DNA from 2 places in the Dyadobacter sandarakinus genome. Region 2 is predicted to be linked to the other one. Evidence: riboswitches for the same ligand, from Rfam matches in the RefSeq annotation. Region 2 holds a riboswitch; the other holds the start of a gene.
The links. Region 2 has a riboswitch for S-adenosylmethionine ahead of HWI92_RS08725 (hypothetical protein). Riboswitches for the same ligand answer to the same signal wherever they lie in the genome.

Region 1 (7,602 bases), 2.4 Mb from region 2:
CCAGCCATTGGGCGAATCCCATTGTTGTCCCGATCGTACTTTGGTGGTCAGCAAACCGCCGGATTTCAGAAAGTTGAGCCGCACATAGCCGCGGATGTAGTGTGACTGATCCTTACGCGCAAGTTTGAAAAACAATGGAAAAAGGCCGGCCAGTGTCAGGGGCCGGGTAGATTGCTGCTTTACAAAGTCGTAGTCCATGAAAAACTTCCGCTCGTCGTTCCAGAAATATTCGTGGATAGCCACTACCCGTGCTTTTGCTTTTTCCTCAAATTCGAGGTGCATTTTACGGTTATCGCCCAGCAGGTATGCCTCTGCCAGTGTTTTTTCCAGGTGATACAATAGACAATTCAGGTCTACGGGCAGGATATCGGTTGTATGGATCGTAGAAAAATCATTTTCATCGCCAAACCACCTGCTGCTGAAGTCCCAGCCCGATTCGGCAGCTGCGCGGATGTGCCGGTACAGCTGGTCACGCGGAGTGCCGTATTTTTCAAAAGCTGCGTCCGCCAGCTCAACATCCTCCCGGTACGATTCGGGCCGGGGTGTCGCCCGGTCGTCCCAGTACCTGTTCAGAACCTTGCCGCCGGGTAGATGTACTACTCTCCGGTAGGCCGTAAAGTCCTTTTTTGCTGCTTCATCATCATTCATCCAATAGTTGTACTCCTTCTGAAGTTGCGGCAGGAAGCGCGTCAGTATCTTATTATCCTCCATTTCGGCGTAAAGACGCACCATCAGGGAGAAAAAAGGCGGCTGCGACCGGCTCAGGTAATAGGTCCGGTTGGCTGTAGGTACATAGCCAAAGCTGTTGATGAGGTAAGCAAAGTTTTCAACCATATGCCCGATCAGCTCCTTTTTGCCCGATTCGCGCAGCCCTAGCATGGTAAAGTAGCTGTCCCAGTAATATATTTCACGGAACCGTCCGCCGGGTACTACATAAGGATGGGGCAGGGGAATCAGCGAGCCGCCCCGCTCCTGGTAATCCGGCTGGCGGGTGAGTACGGGCCACAGCCTCTCGATGTGGTCGGAAACGGGCTTGGAAGTATCTGCATGGAATGTGGACACGTAATGTGCCGGCATCTGGAAATGTTTTTCAACAAACTGCGACAAATTGAACCCAGGTTCACTCTTCTCGTGATGGTACCTTTCTATAATCAGTACAGGATCATCGATCGGCAGGGAGTCGGCAAAAGTTTTGGAATCCTTGAATATTTTACTATTTTGCACATCCCTGAACAAACTTCCGTACAAATCTTCGGGTGAAACATGTGAATGACCGTAAGTAAAAGAGGGGGCGACAAAACCGAACAAAACCTGATTGTTTAAGGGTGAGACATCCGACTTACTTTACCTCACTAAAAGTGAGCCTGGGAAGCTTCATGGCATTTTCAATGATCGCGATCTCAATGTTCAGGATGGCAGCTTCCGCTTTGGAATCCACTTTGGCGGGATCGTCCGTCGGCTTATGATAGTCGTCGTGGCCGCCGGTATGGAAGAAAAGTACAGGAATGTTTTTGGTATAAAATGAACCGTGGTCAGAGCCGCCGCTGCCTGCCTTGTCTGTAAAGAATTTGGCATCACCTTTTACACCTTCAAAAACCGCCGGCCACTCGGAGGCAGTACCAAACCCGCCGATACCTACTCCGCGCGCAGGATCGTACCGGCCTATCATATCCATGTTGGACATAAAGTTGACCTGGTTCAGCGGGATAGTAGGATTGTTTACAAAGTAGCGCGAGCCTACCAGCCCCAGCTCTTCGGCCCCAAATGCAATGAACAGGAAATTGCAGCTTTCCTTCACACCATTTTCAGAAAAATACCTGGCGAGTTCCAGCAGTCCGGCCACTCCGGACGCATTGTCGTCGGCACCATTGTGGATCTGACCTTCGGGCTTCTCAGCTTTGGAACTTCCCTGCATGCCCATGCCCAGATGGTCAAAATGCGCTCCGATGATAATGGTATAGGGTGCCTGATTATCGAGAAAGCCAATAACGTTCCTGGTTTCACGTATGCTGTCGGGGACGACCACACGCCGGATTTTGGCGGTAAAAGGCTGATAGTATCCCGTGGTACCCCTGGGCGCCAGGCTGTATTTTTTGAATGCACGCGCGACGTATTCGGACGCTTTTTTATTTTCCCGGCTGCCGGTACCGCGTCCTTTCATCTTGTCGGACGCAAGCTTGTTGACGTGCTTGGCGATGCGTTCCGGATCGGGCCGGATACCTTGTGCAAAGAGCGGTGTTGTAAAGAAGGAAAGAAGGCAGATAAGAACAGTTTTCATAAAAAGCGGGTAACAAAACGCCAAAGATAAGCCCGCTGGAAGGCCTCACAAGAGAATTTCGGCATTTGTTTGTTTTTTCAGGCACCTGCCTTTAATATTGCAACATCAATCAATTCGCTTCACTGCCAGCAGTTGATTTATAAAGAAGAGGCGAGAGAATGGGCTCTACGAACCTCTGGCAACCTGCTACCACTGTGGAGAAAGGTGCTAATTCCCACCTAAGTTATTAGGAGATATAAATTCAATTCGTTTGAAATTACTTTTGGAAATTTCTGTAAGCCGAGTGGCTTTATATTCTCTTATACCCGTGAAATCCTGAATGGCACGGCTCATGGTTTATTTTTGTCCTGCGGGGCAATGGTAGGCTGGTATAAAAAACAATTTAACCACGTGCGCTGGCACCTATGCAACCGGAACAGAAAATCTTTAAATATCCCTACGCCTATGCCCTCGAAATGGGCGGGGAGCTGCCAGGCTTTGAACTTACTTATACTACTTACGGGTCGATCAATGAGGAAGGGACCAACGTTGTATGGATCTGCCACGCACTGACGGGCAGTGCCAATGCGACCGACTGGTGGGACGGGCTGGTGGGGGATGATAAATATTTCAATCCGCGGGAGCATTTTGTGGTTTGCGCCAATATACTAGGGTCGGCTTACGGCTCCACAGGCCCGCTGTCGGTGAATCCGAGAACGCATAAGCCTTACTACCGCGACTTTCCCACCGTAACGGTCCGTGACGTGGTTGGTACACTGGACCTGCTTCGCCAGGAGCTGGGTATCCGCAAAATTAATATGTGCATAGGCGGCTCGCTGGGCGGGCAGCAGGCATTGGAATGGGCGGTGGAAGTGCCCGACATTTTTGAAGAACTGATCCTGATTGCATCCAATGCATTGCACTCTCCCTGGGGTATTGCATTCAATGAGTCACAAAGAATGGCGATCGCGGCGGATCCTACTTTTAAGGAAGAAAAAGACGATGCGGGAAGCATGGGAATGCGGGCGGCGCGCTCCATTGCATTGCTTTCCTATCGTAATTATGATACCTATAATTTCACCCAGGCTCGCGACAATCCTGATCAGATTGATGATTTCAGGGCATCGTCGTACCAGCAGTACCAGGGTGATAAGTTTGTGAAGCGGTTCAATGCATTTTCGTACTGGATACTGTCCAAGATCATGGACTCCCACAATGTAGGACGTAATCGCGGAGGTATTGTACATGCACTCGGGCAGGTGAAGGCCAAAACGCTCGTGCTGGGTATCAAGTCGGATCTGCTTTTCCCGCTATCGGAGCAGCAGTTCCTGGCCCGCCACATTCCCGATGCCGTTTTTCAGGAAATAGACTCCCTGTATGGTCACGATGGATTTTTGATCGAATACAAGCAGCTCACACAGGTGATCCGCGCCTGGCGGGAAACAAACGGACAGCTTCAAACCGCAAAAATCGGGTAAGCCCCGATTTTTGCAACTGATCCTATATTCTCCCGAAATCTATTTTGTAATGCGGAGGAGCAGCTCGGGCTCGTTGGTAGTGATAAAATCCACATTCTTTTCGAGCAGCCATTTCATTGTTTCCTCGTCATTGACGGTCCATACATTCGTGGTCATTTTCTGGTCGTGCATGGCGCGGATGTAATCTTCATTTTTCTTGATCACGGTGTAGTGGTAATCAATACCATCCAGTCCGGCTGCCCTGATCTCCTCAGGCGTTTTGTCACCCATCAGGTACTCCACGTGAGCTTTCGGCGCCAGTTCCTTTACTTTTTTACAAACATCGAAGTCAAAAGCAATGTAGTCCGTAATGCCGGCTACTTTCAGGTCTTTCACCATTTTAACGCATTTGGCGGCAAGGGCCAGTGAACGTTCCTTGCTTATTTTGGAAGTTTTGATTTCCAGGATCAGACGTGTTTTCTTTTGTTTTGCACCGGCCTTCAGGTAAGCTTCCAGGGTAGGGAGCGGTTCGCCATTATCCAGTTTGATCTGCGACAGCTCAGCGGAGCCCGTCGTTTCAATATTGGTACCCTTAATGGAATGGTCATGCAAAACATACAATACCGAGTCGGCCGACATGTGTACGTCGAACTCGCTGCCATAGCACTTCATTTTGATTGCATGTTCCAGCGCAGCAATGGAGTTTTCGGTGGCGCCGGTATTTTTCCAGGCTCCCCGGTGGGCAATCACCTTGTTCTTATTTTGCGACATACCGTCAAAGGATGTAAGGCTGAATGCGGCCAGTGTCATGGCCAGGATCATTTTTTTCATTTGGTAATAAAAGTTTTAACTACTTCAATAAGGAACCAGCACGCGCAGTTTAACCCTGCCTGACTGATTTCCGGAGGCGAAAATTACAGCAACTTTGCGCCAGCAATGTTAGCATTGTATTAATTCTTCCGCTTTTCACCTGGGCACACATTGACAAAAACAGAGCAAGACTTATAATTCCGAATTTTGCTGCAAAAGCATTCTTGCATGCTCATATTCCTGCGGCGTGTCCACACTCGTCATAGTCAGCTCACTTTGAGGAGTGTACTGCTGCGTCTTGTAATTTTTCAGAAAAGACTGAAGACTGGTTTTTCCCTGATGAAAAGAGCTTTCCAGTAAAGGAATACTTGCTGCGGAGTACCAGCCAAGCAGCGGCTCGTACCAGCCTTCCCGATTAAAGTGTACAGCTGCGATACTTCCGGGATCAATGTGATGTAAAAAGCCGGTTAATGATGCCTCCGAAATGAACGGATAATCGCATCCAACAAGCAAAAAGTCACCGGTACCCAGCATTTTTCGGGCTGAAAGCAAGGCCGCTATGGGTCCGTTTCCGGCAAATTCAGGCGCGTCGGTTATCACACGAAAGCCGGGCAGGACGGATGGAGCCTGCATAGGATTGCACGACAGCCATACTTCGCTGCATATTGGGGCAAGAAGGTCATACAGGTGGTACCGCTGTGGTTTTTGGTGGTAAACGAGCAGACTTTTGTCCGTGCCCATGCGTGTGCTGAGGCCACCACAAACAACAATTCCGATCGGCTTGCGCATGATAGCGGGGTTTCTTATTGCTGGGGAAAATTCCGGTAAAGTGAACTTTACACGCAATTTGAGCGGAAAAATAGTAATTTGAATATTATGGAACAGGGTGATGTAAGAATACTGAAAAAGAAGCCAATTTATCCCGTCAGTGCTGAACTGCGCAAATACCTGCGTTTTTACCAGCGTGATGCCAGGCTCCCGGTAGGTTATCATGACCTGGTTAATTTCTATGAATCGTTTCCCCTGACTGATAAAAATGGAAAGGATACCCTTTGGGAAAGTCCGATGTACCCGCCGCTCGAAGTGGAGCGCCTGCACAACGGACTCAAGAAAGCGTATGCCATGCTGAAAGCTTCCGGCAACCTCAGGATTGTGGAGCACAAGTACATTGAACGCATTGATTACTGCAAGTTCGGGAACTCTAATCCGTTCAGGATCAAGATTGTAAACCGCCTGAATGATATTTACGATTACTTTTATGTAAAAAAAGCCGACGCCTCCCGCATTTACGGACTTGAACTTGAAGAGATTTTTTCACCCAATCAGGTGAACTACCTTGTGGATGGCGATTCGCTGATTGAGGAGCACATTGCAGGCATTCCGGGCGACGAATTTGCCAAATCGCGCCTGCGCCACACGGACTATAATCCGATACGGATCGCCAAGGAATTTGTCAAGTTTAATGAACGCTGCAAGATTACGCTCCTGGGCGATATGCGATCCTACAATTTTGTCATGCAAATCACGCCCGATTTTGACGATTTTCAGTTCCGGCTTCGCGCCATCGATTTTGACCAGCAGTTTTATGAAGGCAATGCAAGGGTGTATATGCCGCAGTTTTTCAAGGAAAACAAACCTTATGTAGAACTGGCGATGGAGTGTCTGACAGACAAAACCGTGCTGCAATACCAGCAGGAGGAACAATCGTCGATCATGTATCAGGCACGCAGTGACAAGCACCGGCTCAAAGAGTTGCGCGACGTTTCGATCAAGGATAATATTTCCACCACAGATAACATTCACCAGCTCCGTGATGGCCTGGCGGCTTACTATGCCGACCAGAATTACAGCAAATGTGAAAGCATGACCGAAATTGTCGAGCTGAATATCAAGAATGTAATCAGACAGGTAATTGCCTGAGCAATTCAGTACCAGCAGGCGTTCACACTGGTCCTGCAAAACTGACCCGCATTATCCGTACCTTTGCGGAACCTGACGGTCGATTATGGCTGTTACAGGTTTTCAAATTTACATAATCGGAAGGCATTCAACCTTCGGCTGATTTATCCAATGAGCAAACACGGACGCATTCTTGTCGCCATGAGCGGCGGCATCGACAGCTCGCTCGCAGCTGTCCTACTTCACGAACAAGGTTACGAGGTCATCGGGATGACCATGAAAACCTGGGATTACGCCAGCAGCGGCGGTACCAAAAAAGAAACCGGCTGCTGCTCCCTCGACTCCATCAACGACGCCCGCACAATTGCAGTCGAACTCGGTTTTCCGCATTACATTCTCGATATCAGGAATGAATTCGGCGATTATGTGATCGACCATTTTACCGGCGAATACCTGGAAGGCCGTACGCCCAATCCTTGTGTACTTTGTAATACGCACATCAAGTGGGATGCATTGCTCCGCCGCGCCGACCGCCTCGACTGTGAGTTTATTGCTACCGGGCATTATGCCAATATGCAGTTCAGCAACGGCAGGCATTATGTTTCCAAAGGCGTAGACACCTGGAAGGATCAGAGCTACGTACTCTGGGGGGTTTCACAGGAAAGTCTTTCCCGGACCAAGCTGCCGCTAGGACACCTGCGTAAGTCGGAAATCAGGGAAATGGCGCGGGAGCGGGGATTTATTGATCTGGTCAATAAATCGGAAAGCTACGAGATCTGTTTCGTGCCGGATAATGATTACCGCGGGTTTCTGAAAAGACGCATTCCCGGCCTGGAAGCCGAGGTGGCAGGCGGTAACTTCGTTTACGCGGATGGTACGGTTGTCGGAAAACATGAAGGTTATCCATTTTATACCGTTGGTCAGCGGAAGGGACTGGGTATCGCACTGGGACGTCCTGTTTTTGTAACTGAAATCCGGAAGGATTCCAATGAAGTAGTGCTCGGCGACATGCCTGACCTTTTCCGCGACGGCATGCATGTCAGCAAGCTGAACCTCCAAAAGTACGCTTCTATCGAGCAGCCGCTTGAAACCATCACCAAAGTCCGCTACAAACACGACGGCACGCCTGCAATCATTGAACAAACCGGTCCTGATCAGATTGTTGCCCGTTTTCACGAC
Region 2 (7,602 bases):
GTATATGTCATGGCGGTAACTTCCGCCATGCCATTCCACGCGGGTTATTGCAAGTCTGTTATCTGCAGATACCACGTTAAAAAGCCTTTGCAGCCTGCAAAAACAAAACCCCCATGCATCCGCACGCACCATTGCGGACGAACCTGCCGGTACCAGGCTGTCCCCAAGCTACACTAACCAAGTGACGAGACTAAATCCGACAAAAAATGATTACAAATTACCTCAGACTTGCATTCTTCCTCTTCCTGCCGGCACTCACCCCGGCGCTGGCCCAGAAGAAACCCAATATCATTGTGATCCTTGCCGACGACCTCGGCTATGCAGATCTCGGTTGTTATGGGAGCGAAATACCAACTCCCAATCTGGACGCGCTGGCCAAAGGCGGAGTACGTTTTACAAACTTCTACAATACCGCCCGGTGCTGCCCCACCCGGGCGACCCTGCTCACGGGTGTATATGCCCACCAGGCCGGGATCGGGCACATGATGGACGATAAAGGTGCCGACCACCCAAGCTACCGCGGACAATTGAACCACCATGTGGTGACAATTGCGGAAGTGATGAATGGTGCCGGATACTTTACAGCGATGACGGGCAAGTGGCACGTTGGTCACCAACATGGCGTGTACCCGTGGAACCGCGGCTTCAAACGCTCGCTGAATGCACCTGCTGGTGGTTTTTACTATGCCGAAGGTCAGAATGCCAAGCTTTTTCTGAATGGTGAGGAAGTGACGACCAACTACGATAAGGTGCCAAAAGACTGGTACACGACGGATCTCTGGACAGATTTCGGGCTGCGTTTCATTGACGAGGCAGTGACCGAGAAAAAGCCGTTTATGCTCTATCTGGCCCACAATGCACCCCATTTTCCATTGCAGGCACCGGAGGAAGATATTGCAAGATTCAGGGGCAAATACCTGAAAGGTTACGAGCAACTGCGGCAGGAGCGCTACCAGAAGCAGCTGAAACTGGGTTTGATTGATCCATCCTGGAAACTTCCGCCCAGAAACCCGAATATTCCCCGGTGGGAAAGTCTGAGCGATGCTGAGAAAAAGCAGTATGATGATATGATGGCTATTTATGCAGCAGTCATCTATCGCCTGGATAAAAGCATAGGTGACCTGGTTGCCGGTCTCAAAAAAAGGGGTGTGTTTGACGACACGGTCATCCTGTTTGTATCGGACAATGGCGGCAATGCCGAGCCCGGGATTGAGGGAAAGTACGACGGCGACAAACCGGGCGATGCAAAATCAAATGTGTTTCTGGGACAGGGATGGGCTGAGGCCGCCTGCACGCCTTTCTGGGCTTACAAGCACCACACGCACGAGGGCGGTATTTCCTCTCCGGGCATCGTTTTATGGCCCAACGGAATTCCTGCGGCACGGAATGGAAAGTTCGAAAAAGAGCCTGCGCATATTGTTGATATCATGGCTACGCTGGTAGACCTGGGCGGTGCAAAATACCCGGAAACTTTCGACGGAAACAACATTCAGCCGCTCGAAGGCGCGAGCCTGAAACCTGCATTCACCGGTAAGCCGATCACCCGCAAAGCTCCCATTTTCTGGGAGCACGAAAACAACCGCGCGATCCTGGATGGCAAATGGAAGCTGGTAGCCGAGAAAACCGAAAAATGGCAGCTTTATGACATTGAAAAAGACCGCACCGAGCTCAATGACCAGTTTGACAAACAACCTGCAATAGCAAAAAAAATGGTGGAGCAGTACGAGTCGTGGTACAAGCGGGTAGGAGCAGAGGATTATGATAAAACGTTCAAGTGGTTTTACGACTATGAAAAGGCCAAAGCCGGAAAATGAAAACCTTCCAGGCACGATCAGGTTAGTTGTTTTATGAAAAGGAACAATGGTTAATCAACTGTAATGATGAAGAGAAAATACGCCCTTGCCGGGGCACTGGCCCTTTTGCTGGCGCAATGCCCGGCTCCTGAAAGCTACGCCGGAGACGGTCCTAAAAAGGCAAAGCAGCAGTACAATGTGTTGTTTATTGCCGTGGACGATCTAAACAACGACCTGGGATGTTACGGTAATACATTCGTCAAGTCGCCCAATATAGACCGGCTGGCCAGACGCGGGGTCAGGTTCGACAAGGCTTATACGCAGTTTCCGCTTTGCAGTCCGAGCCGCTCTTCCCTGCTTACGGGCCAACGGCCGGATGTTACGCGCATTTACGAACTGCAGACCCACTTCCGGCAGAACCTGCCCGACATTGTGACGCTGCCGCAATTGTTTAAGAACAACAATTATTACAGTGCAAGGGTTGGTAAAATATACCACTATGGTGTTCCGGGACAGATCGGTACGGATGGGCTGGATGATACCCTTTCGTGGCACCGCCGTGTAAATCCGCGCGGCCGCGACAAGGATGAAGAAGCATTGATTAAAAACCTGACACCCGATCGCGGGCTGGGCAGTGCGCTGGCATGGCGGGCTACCGAAGGTACGGATGAGGAGCAAACCGACGGAAAGGTGGCCAGCGAAGCCATCCGGATCCTGAATGAAAAGAAGGATGAACCGTTTTTCCTGGCAGTGGGATTTTACCGGCCGCACTCGCCGTATGTAGCGCCCAAAAAGTATTTTGATATGTACGAAGAAAGCAAAGTGCCGCTTGCACCTGAAAAGGAGGGCGACCTGGACGACATTCCCGAAGCTGCGCTTTTTACCAAGCCTGCGAATTGGGGATTATCGGTTGACCAGCGGAAAGAGGCGCTGCACGCATATTATGCCACGATCACCTTTATGGACGCGCAGGTAGGGCGGGTGCTCGACGAGCTCGACAGGCTCAAACTGACAGACAAGACAATTATTGTCCTCTGGAGTGACCACGGCTACAACGTAGGCCAGCACGGACAGTGGATGAAGCAGAGCCTTTTTGAAAATTCGGCCCGGGTTCCGCTGATCTTCTCAGTACCGGGTGGTACCAGGGGAAAATCTTCGTCGCGGACCGTGGAGTTGCTTGACATTTACCCCACACTCTCAGAGCTTTGCGGGCTTGATCCGGGACAAAAACTGCAGGGTTACAGCCTTACCCCATTACTGAAAAACCCGGCTGCAGCCTGGGACAAGCCTGCCTACACGCAGGTGCGGCGCGGCAATATTTTCGGTCGCAGCGTGCGTACGGAGCACTATCGCTACACCGAGTGGGATGAAGGCCGCGCCGGCATCGAACTATACGATCACGGCAGCGACCCCGACGAATTTACCAATCTGTACAAAAGTGACAAGTACACAGCTACGCTCAAAGAACTGGCTGGCCTGCTGAAAAAAGGGTATCCCCTCACCGCACAGTGATTGGTTTGGCCGGTTCAGCCGGATGAAAAACGATGGCACCTTTGCTGCCATGACTGGCTGGAATTGAGGAATGCACACCGGTATTGCACCTGTAACCAGGGTGCATGCCGGTGTGCAGCTGCTTATGGGAGAATGCATTGCGTTCATGCAACCCGTAAGGGGCATATTCATTGTTCCCGCTCATAATCAGGCTGTACTTACGCTCCTGGGGATTTTTCTCGGCTATCTTCCAGACACTTCAATTTTTTTTTACGCAAACTTGTAAATTTCAGTTCAATATATCATCTTTGTCTATCGAATTACTAGATTTATCAAGAACGAAGGGAGAGGTTAGGCTCTACGATCTTCTGGCAACCTGTAAACCTGATAAGGTGCCCCAACCTAATTCTATGGATAAATCTCAACATCCAACCACCGGAGTAACCAAGGAGTGCGCATGATGTGACCCGCAAGGGAGTAGCTGTTTTATTTTTAGCCATTAACAAACAACGCGTATGAAGGACATTTTTTTGCTCAGGGTCATTTACAGAAATGGTTTGAGCCTTTACAACATTACCACCACAGTAGAGTCTGTAAACGGTGCCAAAATCCAGCACCTCAACCTCATCAGCAAAGGCCGAGACTTTGTCGGTACGATATCCGTGGAGGTGGCTAACATCCTCGACTTCGATCAGATTGTCAGGCTTATCAAACGCAACCAGGATATTTCCCGGGTTGAAAAAGTAACCAGGTACTAAGCAGGCGCAGCCCGGCGCTTCGGGTGCCGGGCATGCACGATCTACACCACGGGTGTAAGTGTTTTGGGCTTTCTGTATTTGTGTAGATTAATAAGGAGCACGCTTCCAAGAATGATCATCAGTCCGATGATCTGGATCCGTGATATGGATTCTTTTGCAAAGAAAATACCCAGCATTACCGCTACAACCGGGTTTACATACGCATAGGTACTCACTTTGGTAGCAGGCTGTACTTTGAGCAGCCACACGTAGGCACTTAATCCTGCAATGGATCCGAATGTGACCAGGTAGGCAGTCGCAAGCCATACATCGGCAGGAATTTTCCCTAGGTCCAGGCTACTCAGCTCTCCGGAAAAAATGACACCGGGCATAAATGCGATCCCGGCAGTCAGCATCTGCCAGGTAGAATTTACGGTTGCCGAGGGCGACACCGCATTGTATTTGGAATACAGCGAACCGCCCGCCCAGGACATTGAGCCAAGTACCACCAGCCCCAATGCAAACAGGTCGCGGGAACTGTTGAGCGAAGACATGGAGATCATGATCTTTTCACTGAAAAGCAGGATCACACCCGCAAACCCGATCAGCAGCCCGAAGATGGAGGTTTTATTGTTCAGGTTCTCAGACCATTTCGGCTTGTCGAGCACTACAAACCAGATCGGAGCGGACGAAACCATAATTGCCACCATTGCACTTGGCAGGAACTGTTCGACCCAGATCACAACCCCATTCCCCACAAATAGTAAAAGCAAACCCGTGATGATTGCAGGCTTCATTGCAGCCCAGTCAAACAGTTTTTCCTTTTGCAGCAGGCTCCACGTCATCATGATCATTCCGGCTACCATAAACCGGAAACTGCCAAGGAAAAAGGGCGGCATGCCGGCAAGCGCACGCTGAATGAAAAAGTAGGTGGATCCCCAAACAATGTAAACGGTGGCAAATGCCAGCACAACTAACAGGGACGAAGGAGCTTTGCCTGGTGTCTGCATCATCTTTATTTTTCCGGTATGACTAATTGTTGTTCTTCTTTCACGGTTTCCAGCACGATCGTGGTACGGGTAGATATGATATTGGGGATACGGGAAAGTGTCATCCGCATCAATGCCATCAGTGAGGCAGAGTCGGCAGTGCGTACTTTTACAAGGTAGCAGTCTTCCCCTGCAATATGATGCACTTCCTGTACCTCAGGCACTTTGGCAAGTTCCAGGGCAGTGTGGTTGCTCCCCATTCCCTCCGACGATTTGATAGAAATGAATGCGAGCAGTTTCTGGTTGACCGCTGCGGGGTTGAGGCGGGCCGTATATTGCAGGATTACATCGCGCTGTTCCAGCTTTTTGACACGTTCCAGCACAGCCGACGGTGCCATATCAAGCTCACGGGCGAGGTCGGCATTAGTAATGCGTGCATTCGCCTGCATGAGTCTCAGGATTGCCAGGTCTGTTTTATCCAGAAAAATATCAGTTCCGCTTATCATTCTGCAAAGTAAGCGATATCCCGAATAATATGCAGTCCGTTAAGTAAATCTCTGAATTTTATTCATTCATTTGATTTTGCTCAGGCGCCGGGCGATCTCTCTGAGGTTTTCTTTTTCTGTTTATAGAAAAAAACGCCCATAACTTCATTTATTTGGGAACAACTCAGTTTGTCAACGTTTTTCTGATCCGATGAAAAATCATTTACTGCTGCTCCTGCTGATCCTTTCGGGTAATGTCCTGGGACAAATCGACAAAAAAGCCACCCTTCAGACCCGGAACCTGTACAGGAACCTGGGTGCGCTCGCACGTACAGGCGTACTGTTTGGCCACCAGCATGCTACCGAATATGGGCACGGCTGGTCGGGCGAGCACGACCGCTCGGATGTAAAATCGGTTACAGGGTCGCACCCGGCGGTGATCGGGGTTGATTTCAGCGGACTGTCGGGCAGGCCGGCGGATGCCATTCCTGCCTACGCGGAGGGACTGCGTAATAATGTAGTGGATACTTATGAGCGTGGCGGGCTGACCACAGTTGCCTGGCACTTTTCCAATCCTGCCTCGGGCGGCGGATTTTACTGGAAAGATTCGGTTTCCAGTGCATCCATGGCCCTCATCAAACCCGGTGGGTCGCACCATACGCAGTATAAGCAGATCCTGAAAACGGTAGGCGACTTTGCAAAGTCGGTCAGGGCCAAAGACGGGACACTCGCTCCCATGATTTTCAGGCCTTATCATGAGTTTGACGGCGACTGGTTCTGGTGGGGCAAGGGACACACATCGCGAGAAGATTTTATTTCCGTCTGGCGGTTTACGGTTTCATACCTGCGCGACAGTCTGGATGTACATAACTTCATTTACGCGTTTTCTCCCGACAACAAGTTTCGTTCGGAAGCTGATTTCCTGGAACGGTATCCGGGTGACGAGTGGGTTGATATGGTGGGAATGGACAATTACGGCGACTTCGGGCGGGACGGAAAGTATGATCTGGATGCAGGGTTGAAAAAACTGAAAATAGTATCCGGCTATGCACGGAAAGCCGGCAAGCTGGCCGCATTTACGGAAACAGGTCTCGAAAGTATTCCCAATCCCATCTGGTGGACCGAAACGCTCCTGAAAACGCTCAAAGCTGAAAAGCTGGATCTTTGTTACGTGCTCGTCTGGCGGAATGACACCAAAAGTCCTACCCACTACTACGCACCCTTTCCCGATCAGGTCAGTGCGCCCGATTTTGTAAAGTTTTACAATGATCCGTATACTTTGTTTGAGAACGACCTGAAAGGATTATACCGATGAGCCTGCCGGTACGGGATACCGTAAGGTTGTTGAGGATCCCTTTCTCATTTTTCCTGCTCCCTCTATTTCTGCTTGCATACAGTCAGGCCGAAATTGTGGTGCACAGGCAGGCACTGGCCGCTTTCCTGATCATTCACCTGCTGGTATATCCGTCGAGCAACGGTTACAACAGCTACGTAGACCGGGATGAAGAGAGCATTGGCGGGCTGGAACGACCGCCTCAGCCGACAGTCTGGCTTTTTTACCTCACGATTTTTCTTGACCTGGCCGCAACCTTTCTGGCGCTTATTTTCGTAAATGTGGTATTCGCCGGCTGCATTGTGCTGTACATTGCTGCTTCGCGCGCATACAGTTCGAGGCAGATCAGGCTGAAAAAGTATCCGGTAGCGGGTTTTCTGGTCGTGGTGTTTTTTCAGGGTGCATTTACCTACTACCTGTCTGTTGCGGGTGTGTCGGGCAGTGCGCTCCCGCTTACCCGCGAAAACATGATGATCCTGGCTGCGTGCTCGTTTCAGATCGCCGGCGCTTACCCGCTCACCCAGGTGTACCAGCACCGGCAAGACCTGCGTGACGGCGTGGTGACGATCAGTTACAAGCTTGGTTATACAGGTACTTTCGTGTTCACGGCGATCATGTTTGTGTTATGTAACTTGTTTTATTTCATGTATTTCCGTGCGCGGGAACTTGGAATGATTTTTTATATCATACAGGTATTCTTTTTTCCGATTGTAGCTTATTTCGGCTACTGGTTTTACCTGGTTTGGAAGGACAATGCTCACGCCAATTTCAGGA

Region 1: linked by a shared signal. The riboswitch ahead of HWI92_RS24280 (homoserine O-acetyltransferase family protein) and the one ahead of HWI92_RS08725 (hypothetical protein) in region 2 are both predicted to bind S-adenosylmethionine.

What each region holds. Positions count from the first base shown of each region.
Region 1 is NZ_CP056775.1:5,854,150-5,861,751, forward strand. Features, by position in the region: gene treA (alpha,alpha-trehalase TreA) at 1-1,308, opposite strand, end outside; gene HWI92_RS24275 (M20/M25/M40 family metallo-hydrolase) at 1,340-2,278, opposite strand; SAM riboswitch class I at 2,413-2,520, shown strand; gene HWI92_RS24280 (homoserine O-acetyltransferase family protein) at 2,683-3,735, shown strand; gene HWI92_RS24285 (glycerophosphodiester phosphodiesterase) at 3,775-4,545, opposite strand; gene mobA (molybdenum cofactor guanylyltransferase) at 4,717-5,313, opposite strand; gene HWI92_RS24295 (hypothetical protein) at 5,401-6,444, shown strand; gene mnmA (tRNA 2-thiouridine(34) synthase MnmA) at 6,595-7,602, shown strand, end outside.
Region 2 is NZ_CP056775.1:2,178,748-2,186,349, reverse strand. Features, by position in the region: gene HWI92_RS08735 (arylsulfatase) at 207-1,814, shown strand; gene HWI92_RS08730 (sulfatase) at 1,878-3,305, shown strand; SAM riboswitch class I at 3,611-3,705, shown strand; gene HWI92_RS08725 (hypothetical protein) at 3,800-4,042, shown strand; gene HWI92_RS08720 (EamA family transporter) at 4,084-5,034, opposite strand; gene HWI92_RS08715 (Lrp/AsnC family transcriptional regulator) at 5,037-5,516, opposite strand; gene HWI92_RS08710 (glycoside hydrolase family 26 protein) at 5,707-6,810, shown strand; gene HWI92_RS08705 (UbiA family prenyltransferase) at 6,807-7,602, shown strand, end outside.